Regions from separate parts of the Gordonia sp. 852002-10350_SCH5691597 genome, predicted to be linked through region 2. Evidence: riboswitches for the same ligand, from Rfam matches in the RefSeq annotation. Region 2 holds a riboswitch; the other holds the start of a gene.

Region 1 (6,312 bases), on a different contig from region 2:
GGGGCGGGCACTTTCGCATTCATCACGGTGCAGTGTGCGACGGTCGGCAGGGTTACGTCGACGAGTCCGGCGTGACCGCGTCGCCGAAGGGATCGTCGGTGTGGCCGACGAGGTCGTTGACCGAATCCAGGATGAGTGTGGGGCGGTAGGGATACTTCTCGACGGACTCCCGGGTGGAGATTCCGCTGAGCACCAGGATCGTGCGCATTCCCGATTCGAGGCCCGCGATGATGTCGGTGTCCATGCGGTCGCCGATCATCAGGGTGTTCTCCGAATGTGAGCCGAGGCGTCGAAGTGCCGATCGCATCATGATCGGATTGGGCTTGCCCACGTAGTACGGCTCGCGTCCGGTCGCCTTGGAGATCATCGCGGCCACGGCTCCGGTCGCCGGGATCGAGCCGTCGTGCGACGGTCCCGTCACGTCGGGGTTGGTGGCGATGAACTTCGAACCGCGCTCGATCATGCGGATCGCGCTGGTGATCGCCTCGAACGAGTACATGCGCGTCTCGCCGAGCACCACGTAGTCGGGATTGGTCTCCGTCGTCACAAAACCCTTCTCGTACAGGGGAGTGGTCAGCCCAGATTCGCCGATGACGAACGCGGTGTCGCCCTGATCCTGTGACGCGAGAAAGTCCGCCGTCGCCATTCCCGAAGTCCAGATCGATTCCTCCGGAATGTCGAGGCCGATCTGCAGCAACCGAGCGTGCTGGTCGCGTGCCGTGCGGATCGAGTTGTTGGTGAGAACCGAAAAAGGAATGTCGTTGTTGCGTAATTCCGCGATGAAATCGTCTGCGCCGGGAACGAGGTGATCCTCGTTCGTCAACACGCCGTCCATGTCCATGAGAAACGTCCAGCCCATGGCCTCACCCTACGGTGAGCTTCGGGACGTTTATCGCGAGATGTAGCGGACTGTTATTGGTCCGCTACCTCTCAGACGATTCCCGTTCACGCACGTCGGACGTCGTTGTCGACACGCCACAGCGGATTGACAGGGCCGTGTCCGGCTCCGAGAGGATAGGCCGAGCGCAGGCCGCGGGTAACCCACTGCTTCGCGAAATCGATGGCGTCCGGCAAGGCATATCCGTGCGCGAGAGCGCACGCGATCGCAGCTGCAAGCGTGTCGCCCGCGCCGTGATCGTGCGGCGTGTCGACGCGAGCGGTCGCGAATTCGAGGAAGTCGGTGCCGTCGTACAGCAGGTCGGGACTGAGCGAACTCGAACGCAGGTGGCCACCTTTGACCAGTGCCCACTGCGGACCCAACCCGTGCAATTCGACGGCTGCCTTGCGCTGCGACGCAGCGTCGACGACCTCGATGCCCGTCAGCAGTCGCACCTCGTCGAGGTTGGGTGTGACGACCGTGGCGAGAGGAAAAAGTCTGCGCCGCAACACGTCCAGCGCATCGTCGGCGAGCAGCTGATCGCCGTGCATCGACGCACAGACCGGGTCGACGACGAGCGGGGTGTCGCCGCCACGGCCGATACCGCGTTCCGCGCAGGCGTCGGCGACGGCGTCGATGATCGGTCCCGACGCCAGCATGCCGGTCTTGACGGCACTCGTCCCGATATCGGTGACGACACTGCGGATCTGCGCCGAGACGATCTCCGGATCGATCTCCTGAAAGCCGCTGACGCCCACCGAGTTCTGCACCGTCACCGCGGTGACCGCGACGAGTCCGTGTAGTCCGAGCAACGCGAAAGTTCGCATGTCCGCTTGGATTCCGGCGCCGCCACCGGAGTCCGAACCCGCGATGGTCATCACCCGGACGGGTGTGGCCCCCGGTTCGGTGGTGGGCAACAGTGGTGTCGTCATGATCTGCTTGCGGCTCCCGATGTCGCATCGATCGGCAGGTAGACGCGGTTGCCGGCGTCGGCGAACTCGGCGGACTTCGCTGCCATCTCCTGCTCGATTCGTCGGTCGATGTCTTCTGCTGTCACCAGATTGTGCTCCTCTGCGTACGCCCGTACGTCGGCCGAGATACGCATCGAGCAGAACTTCGGGCCGCACATCGAGCAGAAGTGAGCCGTCTTGGCGGGCTCCGCGGGCAGGGTTTCGTCGTGGTACTCGCGTGCCGTGTCGGGGTCGAGTGCGAGGTTGAACTGGTCTGTCCAGCGAAACTCGAAGCGCGCCTTGCTCAATGCGTCGTCGCGTTCCTGTGCTCGCGGGTGGCCTTTGGCCAGATCGGCAGAGTGGGCCGCGATCTTGTAGGTGATCACACCGACCTTCACGTCGTCGCGGTCGGGAAGGCCGAGGTGTTCCTTCGGCGTGACGTAGCAGAGCATGGCTGTCCCGGCTTGCGCGATCATCGCCGCACCGATCGCCGAGGTGATGTGGTCGTATGCGGGCGCGATGTCGGTGGCGAGTGGGCCGAGGGTGTAGAACGGCGCCTCCTCGCACAACTCCTCTTCGAGGCGCACATTCTCGACGATCTTGTGCATCGGGATATGGCCGGGGCCCTCGATCATCACCTGCACGCCATGGGATTTCGCGATGCGGGTCAACTCACCGAGCGTGCGCAGTTCGGCGAACTGTGCCTCGTCGTTGGCGTCGGCGATCGAGCCCGGACGCAGCCCGTCGCCGAGTGAGAAGGTGATGTCGTAGCGCGCGAAGATCTCGCACAGCTCGTCGAAATGCGTGTACAGGAACGACTCTTCGTGGTGGGCGAGGCACCACGCAGCCATGATCGACCCGCCGCGCGAGACGATTCCGGTTACCCGGCGAGCCGTCAGGGGTACGTAGCGCAGCAGCACGCCCGCGTGCACCGTCATGTAGTCGACGCCCTGCTCGGCCTGCTCGATCACGGTGTCGCGGTACATCTCCCACGTCAGCTTGGTGGGATCGCCCTTGACCTTCTCCAGCGCCTGGTAGATCGGGACCGTGCCAACGGGGACAGGGGAATTGCGCATGATCCACTCGCGGGTGAGGTGGATGTCGTCGCCGGTGGACAGATCCATGATGGTGTCGGCGCCCCAGCGTGTCGCCCACACCATCTTCTCGACCTCTTCCGCGATGGAACTGGTCACCGCCGAATTGCCGATATTCGCATTGATTTTCACCGCGAACGCCTTGCCGATGATCATCGGTTCGGACTCGGGATGGCGGTGGTTGGCCGGGATCACCGCGCGTCCGGCAGCGACCTCACTGCGCACGAGTTCGACGTCGACGTTCTCGCGTGCGGCGATGAAACGCATCTCGTCGGTGACGAGTCCGGCTCGTGCCCAAGCGAGTTGGGTCGACGCTCCGTCGACGGGGTCGGGACGGTGCCACTCGTCGCGGGTACGGGCAAGGCCTGCCTCGACGTCGATCACCGCGGTGGAGTCGGTGTAGGGACCCGAGGTGTCGTAGACATCGAGGTGCTCACCGTTGGTGAGGTTGATGCGTCGCTGCGGAACTCGGAGCCCGTCGACGTCGACGTAGTGCTTGGTGCTGCCCTCGATCGGTCCCGTGGTCAGGATGTCGGAGTCGACCTTGTACGCGGAATTGCTGCCGCCGGATACACGTGTGCCCATGAGATTCTCCCTACGCCGGCATTACCCGGACAGGTTCATGCGGTCAGCGGCCGCCTGCCGCCATCTCAGCCCTCGGTTACGTGAGAGCCCCCGCGTTGATTCGGTTGTGTGCGCAGTTCACTGTACTGGCTTGCTGCCGATGCGTCAGGAAGCCGGGCGTAAGCCCTACCGCCGGGCCGTCGAACGCGGTGCGTCGTAGTGTCGCATGCGCGCGTCGTCGACGTCACGTCACGTCACGCGCGGGTGAACCGCGGGCGAACGTTTGCGATGAATCCGTCTCGATACCGGTGGTCTCGTCTCAAAGCCCTTGAAGCTACGCTTCCGCAGGTTACGATGTGACTGCGATCACACACCGTCGTGCCCGGAGGGGAACCGGACGCAGCGCTCAGTGAGCTGTGTAGACGCTGCGAACGAGCCTGAAGAGGGGATGGACGAGCCATGCACCGGAAGTATCACCAGCGGCCGACCCAGTCGGCCCGATCGATCCTGCAGCAGATAGCGCAGGTCGTGCACAACCCCACCCGCGACAGATTTGAGCTATGGGTGGCGGGCGACCTCGTCGGCGTTCTCGGATACTCCAGCGAGACGGTCGACGGCGAGACAACGCTGACCGTTCTCCACACGGTGCTCTACGACGAATACACCGGTCACGGCCTCGGTACCGGCCTGACGCGCAGCGTGATCAGTTATGCCAAGGCCCAGGGCGCCCGCTTGCGCCCGGTGTGCACGTTCACCAAGCACTATCTCGACGGACATCCCGGGGTTGTTCCGCTCGCTCCCGCCTGAGAGCGAGCCGGGCCTGCCCCGACAGGCCCGGCCCGAATGAACTCAGCGCCTGCTCTGTACCAACCCGACGATCCACAGCAGGATCACTGCGCCGAGAACAGCGGTGAAGAGTGTGAACCACCAACCGCCGGACGCTGTGTCGACGAAGAAGCTGAGCAGGAATCCGCCGATCAGTGCACCGACGATGCCGATGACGATGTTCATCAGGATTCCTGATCCGCCGCCCTTGACGATCTTTCCGGCGATCCATCCGGCAATGGCGCCGATGATGATGTAGCCGATCCAGCCGACGCTTGTCGTCGTCGTCGATCGTGCGAGTACCTCGGTAGCGGCGAGAATGGTCATGATCGACTCCCTACGTCGTGGGTTCCCCGTCTGTCTGCAGGGGTGATGTCAACGTAACCCTGTGCGGCACGGTGCAACAAGCATTCGGCCACATGCGCTGTAGTGGGTCGTTTGTCTCAGGGTGGGCTGCCTCAGCGTCGGTTGTCTCTGGGTGGTTTACCTCAGAGTCGACGGTCGTCGCCGACGGTGACGACGGTGACTCCCGCACGACGCCAACGGGTGATCAGCTCGCGTCGTCGATCTGCCGAGGTTTCGAGCAGCGTCGCAAAGGTTCTGTGCGGCACGGCGACGTCGCGATAGTGGTCGCGGAAGCGGAGCTGCGACGTCGCGAACCAGTCGAAGGCCTCGCGGTCGGTGGCGAGCAGGCGGTCGGCGTCGACGATATCGGTCAGGTACCCCGCGGGACTGTCGGTGGGGCCGGCGGAGTCGTCGAGTTCGCGCATGCACTCGTCGAACGCATCGGCATTGTGTCCGAAGTAGTCGGGGAAATCCCATGCGCGCGCATAGGTTTCGTAGAGACCATTGACGGTGGTCATCGTTCGGCCGGTCACCTCGCGGTACTCGTACGACGACGGCGCGCTCGGTGGTCGGCTGCCCACCCAGAGTCCGACGGCGGGCCCCTTCCGGGACGCGGCGTCGAGGAAACGCGCCAGGGGAATGCCGGTGTCGGAGATGCTGTCGCCTCCCGCGCCTGAGGTCATCGGAGTTGGCTCATCGGTTGGGGCCTCGGATCTGGACGAAGGTGTTGTAGTGGTCGGAGGTATACCAGGCGGAACCGTCGCTTCCCGTCACGATACGTTCCGCATCGCGGCTTCTTCCCGCTTCGCGACGGTTGACGTCCCACTCGGTGTAGGTGATCCGCTTACCCGAGGACGTCTTCTTCGGCAGCCGACCCTCGAAGTTCCCGAAGTTGGTCCCGCCCTTGGTCCCCGACGCGTCGTCTGGCGGCCACTTACCGGCGTCGATGAGCGACAGCGTCTTGGTCACCTGCGCCGGAACCGATGCCGCCGCGGTCGGTGCCACCGTTGTCCGAGAGGCGGTGCCGCCCTGAGAAGCTGTGCCCGACTGCTTCTTCGACGACGGCTTCGCGGTGGATGACGTCGATGAGGCCGACTGGGCGGCGGAGTTCGAGTCGTCGGATCGGTTGATCAGCCACGTCGCTACGACGACGAGCGCGATCACGACCAGCGCGACGGCCGACACCACGGCTTGTCGACGACGCTGCGCGACCGTCGGCTTACGTGCCGACATCAGGCGATCGACTCGTAGTGAGAGGTGTGGTGCAAGGCGAATCCCCTTCTGCGATACCAGCGTCCGGCAACAGCGTTGTCTGCTTCGACCTGTACGTACGCCGACTGCGCGTCGTGCGTGATTCCCCAGGTCATCAGGCGGGCGAGTACGGCGTCAGAGATATGGCGCCGACGGTGGGACGGCTCGGTCCACAGCGCGGTGATGCCGAGCCACGCGACGCCGGACGGCGACGAGGTGACGGCTGCTCGGCCGGTCGCGATCAGCGTCCCGCTCTCGTCGACGACCGTCGCGAACGTCACCGGCCCCTGTGCCGAACCGACCACGGCGGCAACGAGATCGGTGTCTCGACCGCGGCTGTACGACTGTGCCCACCGTGCGCTCGGCGTCGGAGCGAGTTCGACGTCGAGTTCTCCCGTGATGCCGA
Region 2 (9,148 bases):
GTGGTGATCAGAGCCTGCGGGATCAGAGTCGTCGGGTCAGGATGAAGTCGTTCTCGATGCTGCCGTTGAGGTCGAAGGTCTTGACACCGGCGCGCTCGAATCCCATCTTGGCGTAAAAGCGTTGTGCGCGAACGTTTTCCTGATTGACGCCGAGCCAGACGAGAACGCTGCCGCGATCGCGTGCCGTCTCGATCGCGGCGAGCATCAACAACTGTCCGGGCGGGTCGGTGCGTCCCCGCGAGTGATGGTCGGCGAGGACGTACATCTTCGACAGCTCCGACGACGGTGCCTCGACGACCACGGCGGCGACGTCGGGGTCGGAGGGTGGCCGGTGGTGCACGAGCGAGTAGCCCACCGTCGTGCCGTCGGGTGTGCGGGCGACCAGCACGTCACTCTCGTCGCTGGCGATGTACGCAGCGAAGTTCGCCTCGGCCAGGTTGGCGTTGATGAAACCCGCGATGTCGGCGGGTGACGAGTGTGGCGGGCAGGCCAGGGGGAAGGTGGCGGCAGCTACCTCGGCGACGTCGGCGGCGAGCGAGGGGTCGACCACGACGTCGACGATGAACCTGTCCTGGAAATGTTGTTCGGGTGCAGCTTCGGCGGTGATTGGGCCGGTCGGATCGAGTGGCACAGACGGCGCTATTTCTTTCCGCAGGAGCAGTTGGCGCCGCACGAGCAGTCGGGTCCGCAGGTGCAGTCGGGGTTGTCGCAGCCGGGTGTCATATCAGCAGTCATGCATACGATTCTACGACCGCCGCTAAGGCGTCGGAGGGCGATCGGAAAGCCTTGGCCACGACGAACCCTCGGATTGACGAACCGTTGGATTCACCCCAGCGAGAGTCGCCACGAGCCCGCGTAGATCTCGCGTAGTTCGGTCACCTCATACGGCATAGCGCCCTGGCCCTCGGTGGTGATGGCGTTGACGATGAGCATGCCGTCGGTGATCTCCCACTTGTACTGGTCGCCATCGAAGGCGGCTTCGCGGCCTGATGCGTCGACGACGGTGAAACTGCCCGGGCGATAGTCGATGTTCATGCTCGCAGTATGCCTGTCAACGCTCAGTCCTTGACGAGGCCGCCGTCGACGACAAGGTTCTGTCCGGTAACTGCACGCGACGCCAGTGAGAGGAAAAACAGTGTCGCGTCGGCGAATTCCTCGGGAGTCGTGACCGACCGCAGGGGAGTGGGCGCGGCGATGGCATCGAAGATCTCGGGAGGTGTCGCGGCGCTGGCGTCGGTGGTGCGTAGGAGTCCGCCGGAGACCATGTTGACTGTGATGTTGTCCGGGCCGAGATCGGCGGCGAGCGTGCGAGTGAGCGCCAGGAGAGCAGCCTTGGCTGCTGTGTAGTCGTGATACGGGACAACGGGATTCTGCACGAGGTTGGTGCCGATGTTGACGATGCGTCCTGTACCGGCTTCTCGCATACCCGGAAGGGTCGCCTGCACGACTGTCAATGCGCCGCCGACGATTCCGCGGAACTGGGCGTCGAGTTCTGCCGTGGTAATGGTGTCGGCCGTTGAGCGGGCGTCGCCGTTGAACGAATAGTCGGGGAGGGCGTTGTTCACCACCGCCGTGATCGGGGTGCCGAAATGCGTTGTCGCAGCGTCGATCATTGCCTGCACCGCGCCGGGATCGGTCACGTCGGCTTCGACGGCGACGGCTCGGTCGCCGAGCTCTGCCGCCAGCGCAGCTGCCGTGTCGGCGCTGCGTCGATAGTTGACGACCACGCGGGCACCCTCACGGGCCGCGGCGCGTGCGATCGCTGCGCCCAGTCCGCGGCCCGCGCCGGTGATCAGTACGACGTGCTCGGAAAGAGATGGCGCTGCAGCATTTTCGGACCATCCCTTCGCCAGTGCTAACTGGAGCAGGTTCTGCGGGTGTGATCTCAGCCGACCTCGTGTCGGCACCCCGTGTCAGTTGTGGCAATCAGATCGCACTCGGGTGGCGAACGCAAGCACGACGCACGCACCGTCGCGGCAACGCTGCGTGACGTGCCGGCGGCGACAGGCTTCTTCTTGCACCACGTGTCTGCCGTCGCGCGCTTCCTGGAGCTACTTGCCGCGCCTCCTGTTCATGCTTCGTTCACATTCGGCCACGACGGCAGACGTCGTGGCGTGTTCGACGGCGACGCGTCGTGGATGGTCGATCCCCGCAGCGGAGGATCGGGATCGTTTGTCGATCTCGGGATACACCTGACTCACCTCATTGATCTCATCTGGCCGAACACGGGAGTGGAGGCGATTGACACTGAGTTCTATTCAGCCACTGATGGATTGAGTGACAGCGGTGGGCGCGCCTTGCTGCATATCGGAGCGGCGGAGGTCCATGTCGAGGTGTCCGCAGAAGTCGCATTGGGATTCCACGTGGCGGCGCGTGACGATGTCGGTCGCCTCTATCGGGTCGACGACGGGACTCTGCGGGTGGACGACGACCTCCTCGTCGAGGCATCCGGCGCAGACGCCCGAACGGCGTTGCTCAGTTTCCTTGATCAGCTCGCGGGCCGGCCGAATGGTTTGCGCCCCGCGTCTCTGGATGAGGCAGTCATTGCGCAACGTAGTGTCGAGGCCATCCGGAGGGGGTAGATCGGCTGTTGCGTGGGATCCTCGGGGGCATTTTTGTACCCCTGCATCCCACACAACCGGACCCAGGCGCGAAACGAAAAGATCCCGCTGCGAACAGCGGGACCTCATGGTGCGCGATACTGGGATTGAACCAGTGACCTCTTCCGTGTCAGGGAAGCGCTCTCCCGCTGAGCTAATCGCGCGGGTATGAAATTGGTGGTTTGGAGGTGGCGACGGGAATCGAACCCGTGTACACGGCTTTGCAGGCCGTTGCCTCACCACTCGGCCACACCACCAGATGCGAGTCGACTCGCGCCGAGCGGATGACGGGATTCGAACCCGCGACCCTCACCTTGGCAAGGTGATGCGCTACCAGCTGCGCTACATCCGCATGCTTCGCGAGCAGATCTTGTGGACCATTTGTTGCTCGCGATGCGATGCAGAACATTATCCGACCGACACGCTTCTACCAAATCGCCTGGTCAGAGCCTCGCAAAGTAGGATGTGTGCAGCGGGTGGGAGTCGCGATCGCGCCGAGACGCACCGCCAGACCGCGATTTGGGTTCCCAGCGTCGATCCGTGTAGTCTTTCCCCTCGTGCACCGACGCCTCTACGCGTCGCGCGCGGTCCCGTGGCTCAGTGGAAGAGCGTCCCGTTCACACCGGGAAGGTCGCTGGTTCGATCCCAGCCGGGACCACGACGATGACCCCGCTGGTGACAGCGGGTTTTTTGCTTTCCACCGGACACTGGGAAATAGGCCGATGGGTACTTGGTGGGTATCTGGGATGCGGAACCCTACCGAATGTCGCGGCACCTCAAATGTCATGGTTCCAATCAACTTGCCGATACTTGCGCCATCTCAGTACCCTGTAGGTGTCCCAGTCCAGAAGGCTGGGCGCGCCTAGTCGGACCACAGGGGATAGGCTCCCTCCGACGAAATGACATCGGCCTCAGATCAAGCCGGGATAGCAGAGCCACGACTGCCCCGACCCCGGCCCGTAGCGCAATGTGGAGCTTGGAACCGGGTTTGGCAGGCCCCCAAGGGAATCGCGCCGGCGCTCACCTCTTTCGAAAGGGGGTGGGCTCGTGCCTGCCAACTCCTCCACTACCGACGATCTTCGTGTTTTTCGCAAGGCAGAGGTCGCAGAGCGTCTCGCTGTCAGCGAGGACACCGTCGACCGTCTGATCGCCGCTGGTGAGCTGCGTCCCCTGCGTCCCCGCAAGCGCGGCGTCATCGTCCAGATTCCTGCGGCGTCGCTGCGCGCGTATATCTATGGCGCCTCATCGGCGTGATGCCGAGCAGCCCCCTCGGGCATATCTGAGGGGGCTGCTCTATCAATCACTCTGCAGTCAGCGCCTACGAGATGTGGACACAGAGATGGAATGTGGGTGTTGTAATCGTACTGCTCACACAAACGCACTCTTGCTCAAAAGCGTTGTGCCGCAACGTAATTCGCGGTAGAATGAAGTATGACGATCACGATTCTCAGTCAGAGCAACTGCCCCGCCTGCCGCCTCGTGGAAAGAACCATCGAGCAGGCCGGTCTGACCGCCGACGTCCGCGACGTGCGTGAGGACCCCGCCGCCGAGGCGCTGCTGCGCTCGATCTTCGACGCCTACCGGCCGGGCCACCACCCGGCGACGCCGGTGACAATCATTGACGACCGACCACATTTCGGCGTCGACGGTCGCAAGGCACTCCGCGACCTCGCCGCCTGATGGCCGGCCGACCCCGACCGCTGGAGCGCACTGTCGAGCGATACCTGGTCGATCGGTGTCGTGACCTGGGCATCCTGTGCCACAAGTACGTGAGCCCTGGTCATGCCGGGGTGCCGGACCGGCTGCTGCTGGGCCACGACGCCCCCGGCGATGCCGTCAGCCTGTTCGTGGAGGTCAAGCGGCCGGGGGAGAAGCCGAGACCCTCACAGGTCGGCATGATCACCACCATGCGAGACCACGGCGCACACGTCGTCGTCACTGACTCCCGCACCGCGGTGGACGAGGTGCTCGCCGAGTATTTCGTCCGCCCTTCGGTGCCGATCGCCGAGCGCGATCCGCACGACGCGCCGCTGCCGGGCCGGCGACCGCATGTGCTGATGGCCCTGCAGCCGTAGGCAGACGGCTCGTCGGTGGGGCGCGCTAGGGTGGGCCTTCCATCACGCCATCACCTCGACATGGAGCCCTCATGTCTTCATTCGTCACACCCGTCACCCTCGCCGAGTCCATCACCGCCGCCGTCGACACCGCTCGAGCCCTCGCTGACCCCGACATCGATCCGAACCTCGTCGTCATTCGCGCCGCCGCAGGGGTCGTCGCTGGTGCAGCCGCCAGCCTCGCCGCCGCCAGCCAGCCGGCGCAGCTCGCGGAAGTGCTTCTCCACCAGCCAGTCGCATCACATCACCTCGAGGGACTGCTCGCGGAGCTGCGCATCAAAGGCGCCGATGCCACCGTCATCCAGTGCGTCCGCGACGCCGCTGACCGAACGACCGCCGCCGGGTTCGCCTATGCCGCGGTCCAGGTACTCGCGCACGAACTGAGTGTGGGCGACACGCTCATCGACCTTGGCTCCGCCGTCGTCGGCCGCATCCTGAGCATCCAGACGGCAATTGCCGGTGAGCTGCTTTTCGCAGTCGCGGTCCATGACCGCACAACGGCCGCGCAACTCGCCCTCCTATACGACGTCTCCAGCCCGGATGATGTCCGCGTGATCATCTCGGCGGGCGTGGGGGAGGCCAATGATGCTGCCTGACATTCAGCCTGATGGAGCGCCGACGCCCCCGCCGTCGCAGTTCGTGCGTGAGTGCGCCAGGTGCGAGCGCCGCACGATCCACGACCACCTTGGGTGCCGCACCTGTCGGGCAAAGCGCAAGTGGGCGCGTATGACTCCAGCTCAGCAGATGGACACGCTCACCCGCCGGCTCGAGGACTATGACGCAGCCCATAGAGCGCGCCATCATTATCAGCCGATGGCCGATCTCCTCTCGACCACGGTCGGGGTGGACCTCGAGGCCCCGCACGGTGCACTGCCCGTGAACCCAACCGACGACGCCGAGTTCCTTACCGCTGACGGAAGATACGTCCTTCGCCGGACGAATTGGGAGTGGTCGTGGGAGCCGCACCCCGACTCCTGCATCGCCTGTGAGCCGACGGAGTACGACGACGAGATCGACAAAATCGGCCTCATACCGCCGCCGCTCAACCAGGATGACTAAGCACCCGCTCGATCTCCGGTATCAGTGACGGTTCGAAGCGGACGACGGCCTCGCAGGCTTCATCGACAGCGAGTACATCCCGCGAAAGGCGTTGCGTCACAACGTCGATAAAGCTCGTCAAGCTCTCCCGATCAGCGAACATGATGTACGCCAGGCGTGGGCCGGGAGTGCCCCACATCGCCCCGCCCTGGCACGAATACCGCGTAGTCCAGCCGCGGTCCCAGCAGGCCTCGATGACCCCCGCCAGCCCCGCGTCCACCTCGAAACCGCGACAGGTGTCCACCTGCCTGTGCCACGACGCCTTCGCCATGGGCACGAGGTTAGCTCCGCCTCCCGCGCGATGCGCCCACCTGCGGCTATGCTGGCCCCAACTTGCACGTACGTCCCAAGGGTGCCAACATGCCGACGACCACCCCCACAGTCCCGACACTCACGACCGCTGCGCGCCTGGCGGTGCCGCCGCCACTGCCGTCCACCTTGCCCCGCCTGCAACCGCTACCGCTGCGTGTTACGACGCTCGGGCCCGCGACCGGCGGGGCGACCCTCGCCGATGTGCAGCAGACGCTCGCGCGGGCCGACCCGCGGCTCCTACAGCAGGAGCATCTCGTGTGCCTCGCCGGGTTCGACCACCGCACCTTCGAGCCCCAGGCCGTCACGCTCGCGGCTCTCGTGCGGTCGGCTCACCGCACGCCGCCCGCGCCGTGCTGGCGGCACGTGCTCGTGGTGTACCGCGGCGGCGGCGTGGATTACGCGGGGTCGCCCCGCTCCATGGACGCGGACCGGATGGCGCTGCTGGAGTGCGCGACCTCGCTCACGCACTTCGGTGTCACCGTCATCTTCGGCATGGGTCACGCTGGACAGAGCTGCCTGCCGCCATGGCAGGCGCTGCCGCTCGGCGTCCACGAGGCGATCACGCCGAGCTCTGCCTGCGAGCAGGTGCTCCGCGAGCTCGTACCCGCTTGTACCTGCGGTGCGGTCGCCTGACCTACTGGCCCACGACCTCCCAGTTGCCCTTGTCCTCCTCTCGCCATTCCACAGGTGCATGAGCCGCGAAACCCGCTGCGTCGTTCCCTCTCACGCAGTCGCGGTCGACGATCCGGTTTCCAGCACCTCGGTCACGAATGCTGGTGGGGACGCGGGCACCTGCAGCGAAGCCAGGGTTCTGTTCGCCTGTCGTCCGTATGAGTACCTGTACTTGTTCGCTTCGATGGCGATCTTCCACCACAACAGCTCCCCAACCGACATCTTGGTCCTCGGTTTGAGGACTGCGACGTGATAGCCGGTGATATACGGCTCGCTGTGGAAGAAGGTGGCCAGCGGCGTCGCACTCAGTGCGACCGAGAGAGTGCCCGCTGGAGCCGGAGTCACTCCCTTCGGCACAAGCACGCGCCCTGCTATTCCATTGTCTTTCGTCTTGCGGCTGACGAAGTTCACGCCCTCCGGCGCGTCGGCCTGCGCCAGACCGTTCAACGTGAGCCCGTGACCGTACTCGATGTCGAAATGTTCGGTGATCGGAACGACGTCGTCGGGCGAACCGGCATAGCTCCCGGTCACCGGACCGAGATCAGAGAGGCCGGTCCATGACAGCGTTGGGAGTGATGCGGAGTGAACCCAATCCGGAACCTCGCTCGGCACCAGAAGAGACCCAAGCGTCCTGTTGGCCTGGCGTCCGTACGAGAATCGGTACCGGTTCTCCCATATGCACCGGCACCACCAGATCTTCTCTTCGAGCGACATCGTGGAGTCCTTGGCCTTCAGGATCATCACGTCCCGGCCGCACACGAACGGTTCCGGTTGCACGAATGACGAGAGAACACCGTTGCCGCCGAGTGCGACGGTGATCTCACCGGCCTGGCCAAGAGGTACGGTCGTTTGTACTCGGGCTGTAACACCGTTATTCCGCATGGCCCTCGATACGAAATTTACGCCTGCGGGTGGTTCAACCTGCGCTAGCGCGTTGAGCTCGAGCGACTGACCATAGCGGAGATGAAACACCTCATCCAGCCGTTGCATGCCCGTCCTCTTCTCGCGTGTCACTCGGAGGTCTTCAGGATGAAGAGCGCGTACTCCTTGAGGGCAGCCTCGAAGTCGTCGCGCGTCAACGACGAATAGTCAGTCTCCATATACGCCTCGGCGATCCATTCATCGCCCGCGTCGACTTGGTGCATGACGGCCTGGCCTGGATGAACCTCACGATTCCTATACATCTCGACCCAACGGTCGCGCACTCCCGGCCAGGTCCCGTTCTTGTCCACACGCCCAAGGTTCTTCACTTTGACGAATGTGTCCTCTCGCCAGTAACCGAACCACGTCTTGCGGTTGCTCTGCGCGTGCGGCACTCCGGCAGCGAACACCATGACGCACGTAACTGTTCCGACAGGATAGAACAGCTCGGGCGGCATCGACATCACGGCTTGGAGGGTGTGCTTCTCCAGCAGATTGCTCTTGTGGGTGCTCGAACCGGTGGCGCACGACACAGGCACGATCGCGATGCCCGTTCCGCCCTTATCCAGGCTGTCCAGCATCTGCTCGACGAAGCGCAGTTCGTGCAGGTCTTCCTTCGACTTCGCATACGGCGGGTTGATCATTCCGATATTGGCCTTGTGCGCCTTGACCCCTTTGGAGACTGCGGTATCGAAGCACGAACCCTGGTACAGGTTCGCCTTACCGTCGCCGCGCAGGATCATGTTCGAGGCCGCCAGCGCGTACATCGATGGATTCTGCTCGACCCCGATCAGCCGATCCTTCTTGATCGACTCGACCTCGGCCTCGGTTGTCGCCGACTTCATCATCCGATTCATCGCTGAGATCAGAAACCCCGCGGTCCCAGCGCAGATGTCGAGGACGACGTCGTCCTTGTTCACGTTTGCCAGCAGACTGAAGAGTTCAGTGACGTGCTTGGGTGTGAGGACGATCCCCAATCCCTTACCGTCACCACCGGTGTACTTGAGGAACTCCCCGTAGAAGGCGCCGACAACGTCGAAGTCGTGGTAGACGGTGATGAACGGCATCACGTGATCAGCGAGCATGGTCACGATCTCGTTCAGAAGCCCCTTGGGATACGCCTTCGTCGCCTTGCTCAGCTCGGGATGGACCTGGATACCGGTAAACGGCTGGGTCATGTTCGTGAGCTTGGCGTTGGGAAGTTTCGCTTCCTGGATGACCTTCTTGATCGACTGAATCCAGAAGGCCGGTAGATCCTTCGCCGAGTAGGCGTCGTAGGTCTTGGAGAACACGTCGTCGTTCAGGGCGATCAGCGTACCGGCCACGGCCAACGGCTTCTCCTTCTCCTCCAACTCTGCCTCGTCACGCATAAACTCGTGCATCTCCTGAGAGAACGAGATCAGATCTTTCTCTCGCTGCCGCTGGACACTG

What was found. Region 2 has a riboswitch for thiamine pyrophosphate ahead of A5777_RS01475 (3-oxoacyl-ACP reductase). Riboswitches for the same ligand answer to the same signal wherever they lie in the genome.
Region 1: it holds a riboswitch for thiamine pyrophosphate, as region 2 does, so the genes downstream of both, thiC (phosphomethylpyrimidine synthase ThiC) here and A5777_RS01475 (3-oxoacyl-ACP reductase) in region 2, are expected to answer to the same signal.

The regions. Positions count from the first base shown of each region.
Region 1 is NZ_LZMO01000078.1:785-7,096, reverse strand. Features, by position in the region: gene A5777_RS05680 (HAD-IIA family hydrolase) at 53-859, opposite strand; gene thiD (bifunctional hydroxymethylpyrimidine kinase/phosphomethylpyrimidine kinase) at 946-1,809, opposite strand; gene thiC (phosphomethylpyrimidine synthase ThiC) at 1,806-3,506, opposite strand; TPP riboswitch at 3,500-3,610, opposite strand; gene A5777_RS05665 (GNAT family N-acetyltransferase) at 3,945-4,292, shown strand; gene A5777_RS05660 (GlsB/YeaQ/YmgE family stress response membrane protein) at 4,335-4,637, opposite strand; gene A5777_RS05655 (barstar family protein) at 4,799-5,338, opposite strand; gene A5777_RS05650 (ribonuclease domain-containing protein) at 5,349-5,888, opposite strand; gene A5777_RS05645 (GNAT family N-acetyltransferase) at 5,888-6,312, opposite strand, start outside.
Region 2 is NZ_LZMO01000020.1:1,121-10,268, reverse strand. Features, by position in the region: gene A5777_RS01485 (GNAT family N-acetyltransferase) at 23-607, opposite strand; gene A5777_RS01480 (hypothetical protein) at 826-1,035, opposite strand; gene A5777_RS01475 (3-oxoacyl-ACP reductase) at 1,059-1,853, opposite strand; TPP riboswitch at 1,825-1,921, opposite strand; gene A5777_RS01470 (hypothetical protein) at 1,920-2,582, shown strand; tRNA gene A5777_RS01465 (tRNA-Val) at 2,690-2,764, opposite strand; tRNA gene A5777_RS01460 (tRNA-Cys) at 2,784-2,857, opposite strand; tRNA gene A5777_RS01455 (tRNA-Gly) at 2,880-2,952, opposite strand; tRNA gene A5777_RS01450 (tRNA-Val) at 3,187-3,258, shown strand; gene A5777_RS01445 (helix-turn-helix domain-containing protein) at 3,648-3,854, shown strand; gene A5777_RS01440 (glutaredoxin family protein) at 4,032-4,280, shown strand; gene A5777_RS01435 (VRR-NUC domain-containing protein) at 4,280-4,675, shown strand; gene A5777_RS01430 (hypothetical protein) at 4,747-5,310, shown strand; gene A5777_RS24520 (hypothetical protein) at 5,528-5,773, shown strand; gene A5777_RS01420 (hypothetical protein) at 5,757-6,083, opposite strand; gene A5777_RS01415 (hypothetical protein) at 6,146-6,757, shown strand; gene A5777_RS01410 (hypothetical protein) at 6,848-7,678, opposite strand; gene A5777_RS01405 (HsdM family class I SAM-dependent methyltransferase) at 7,807-9,148, opposite strand, start outside.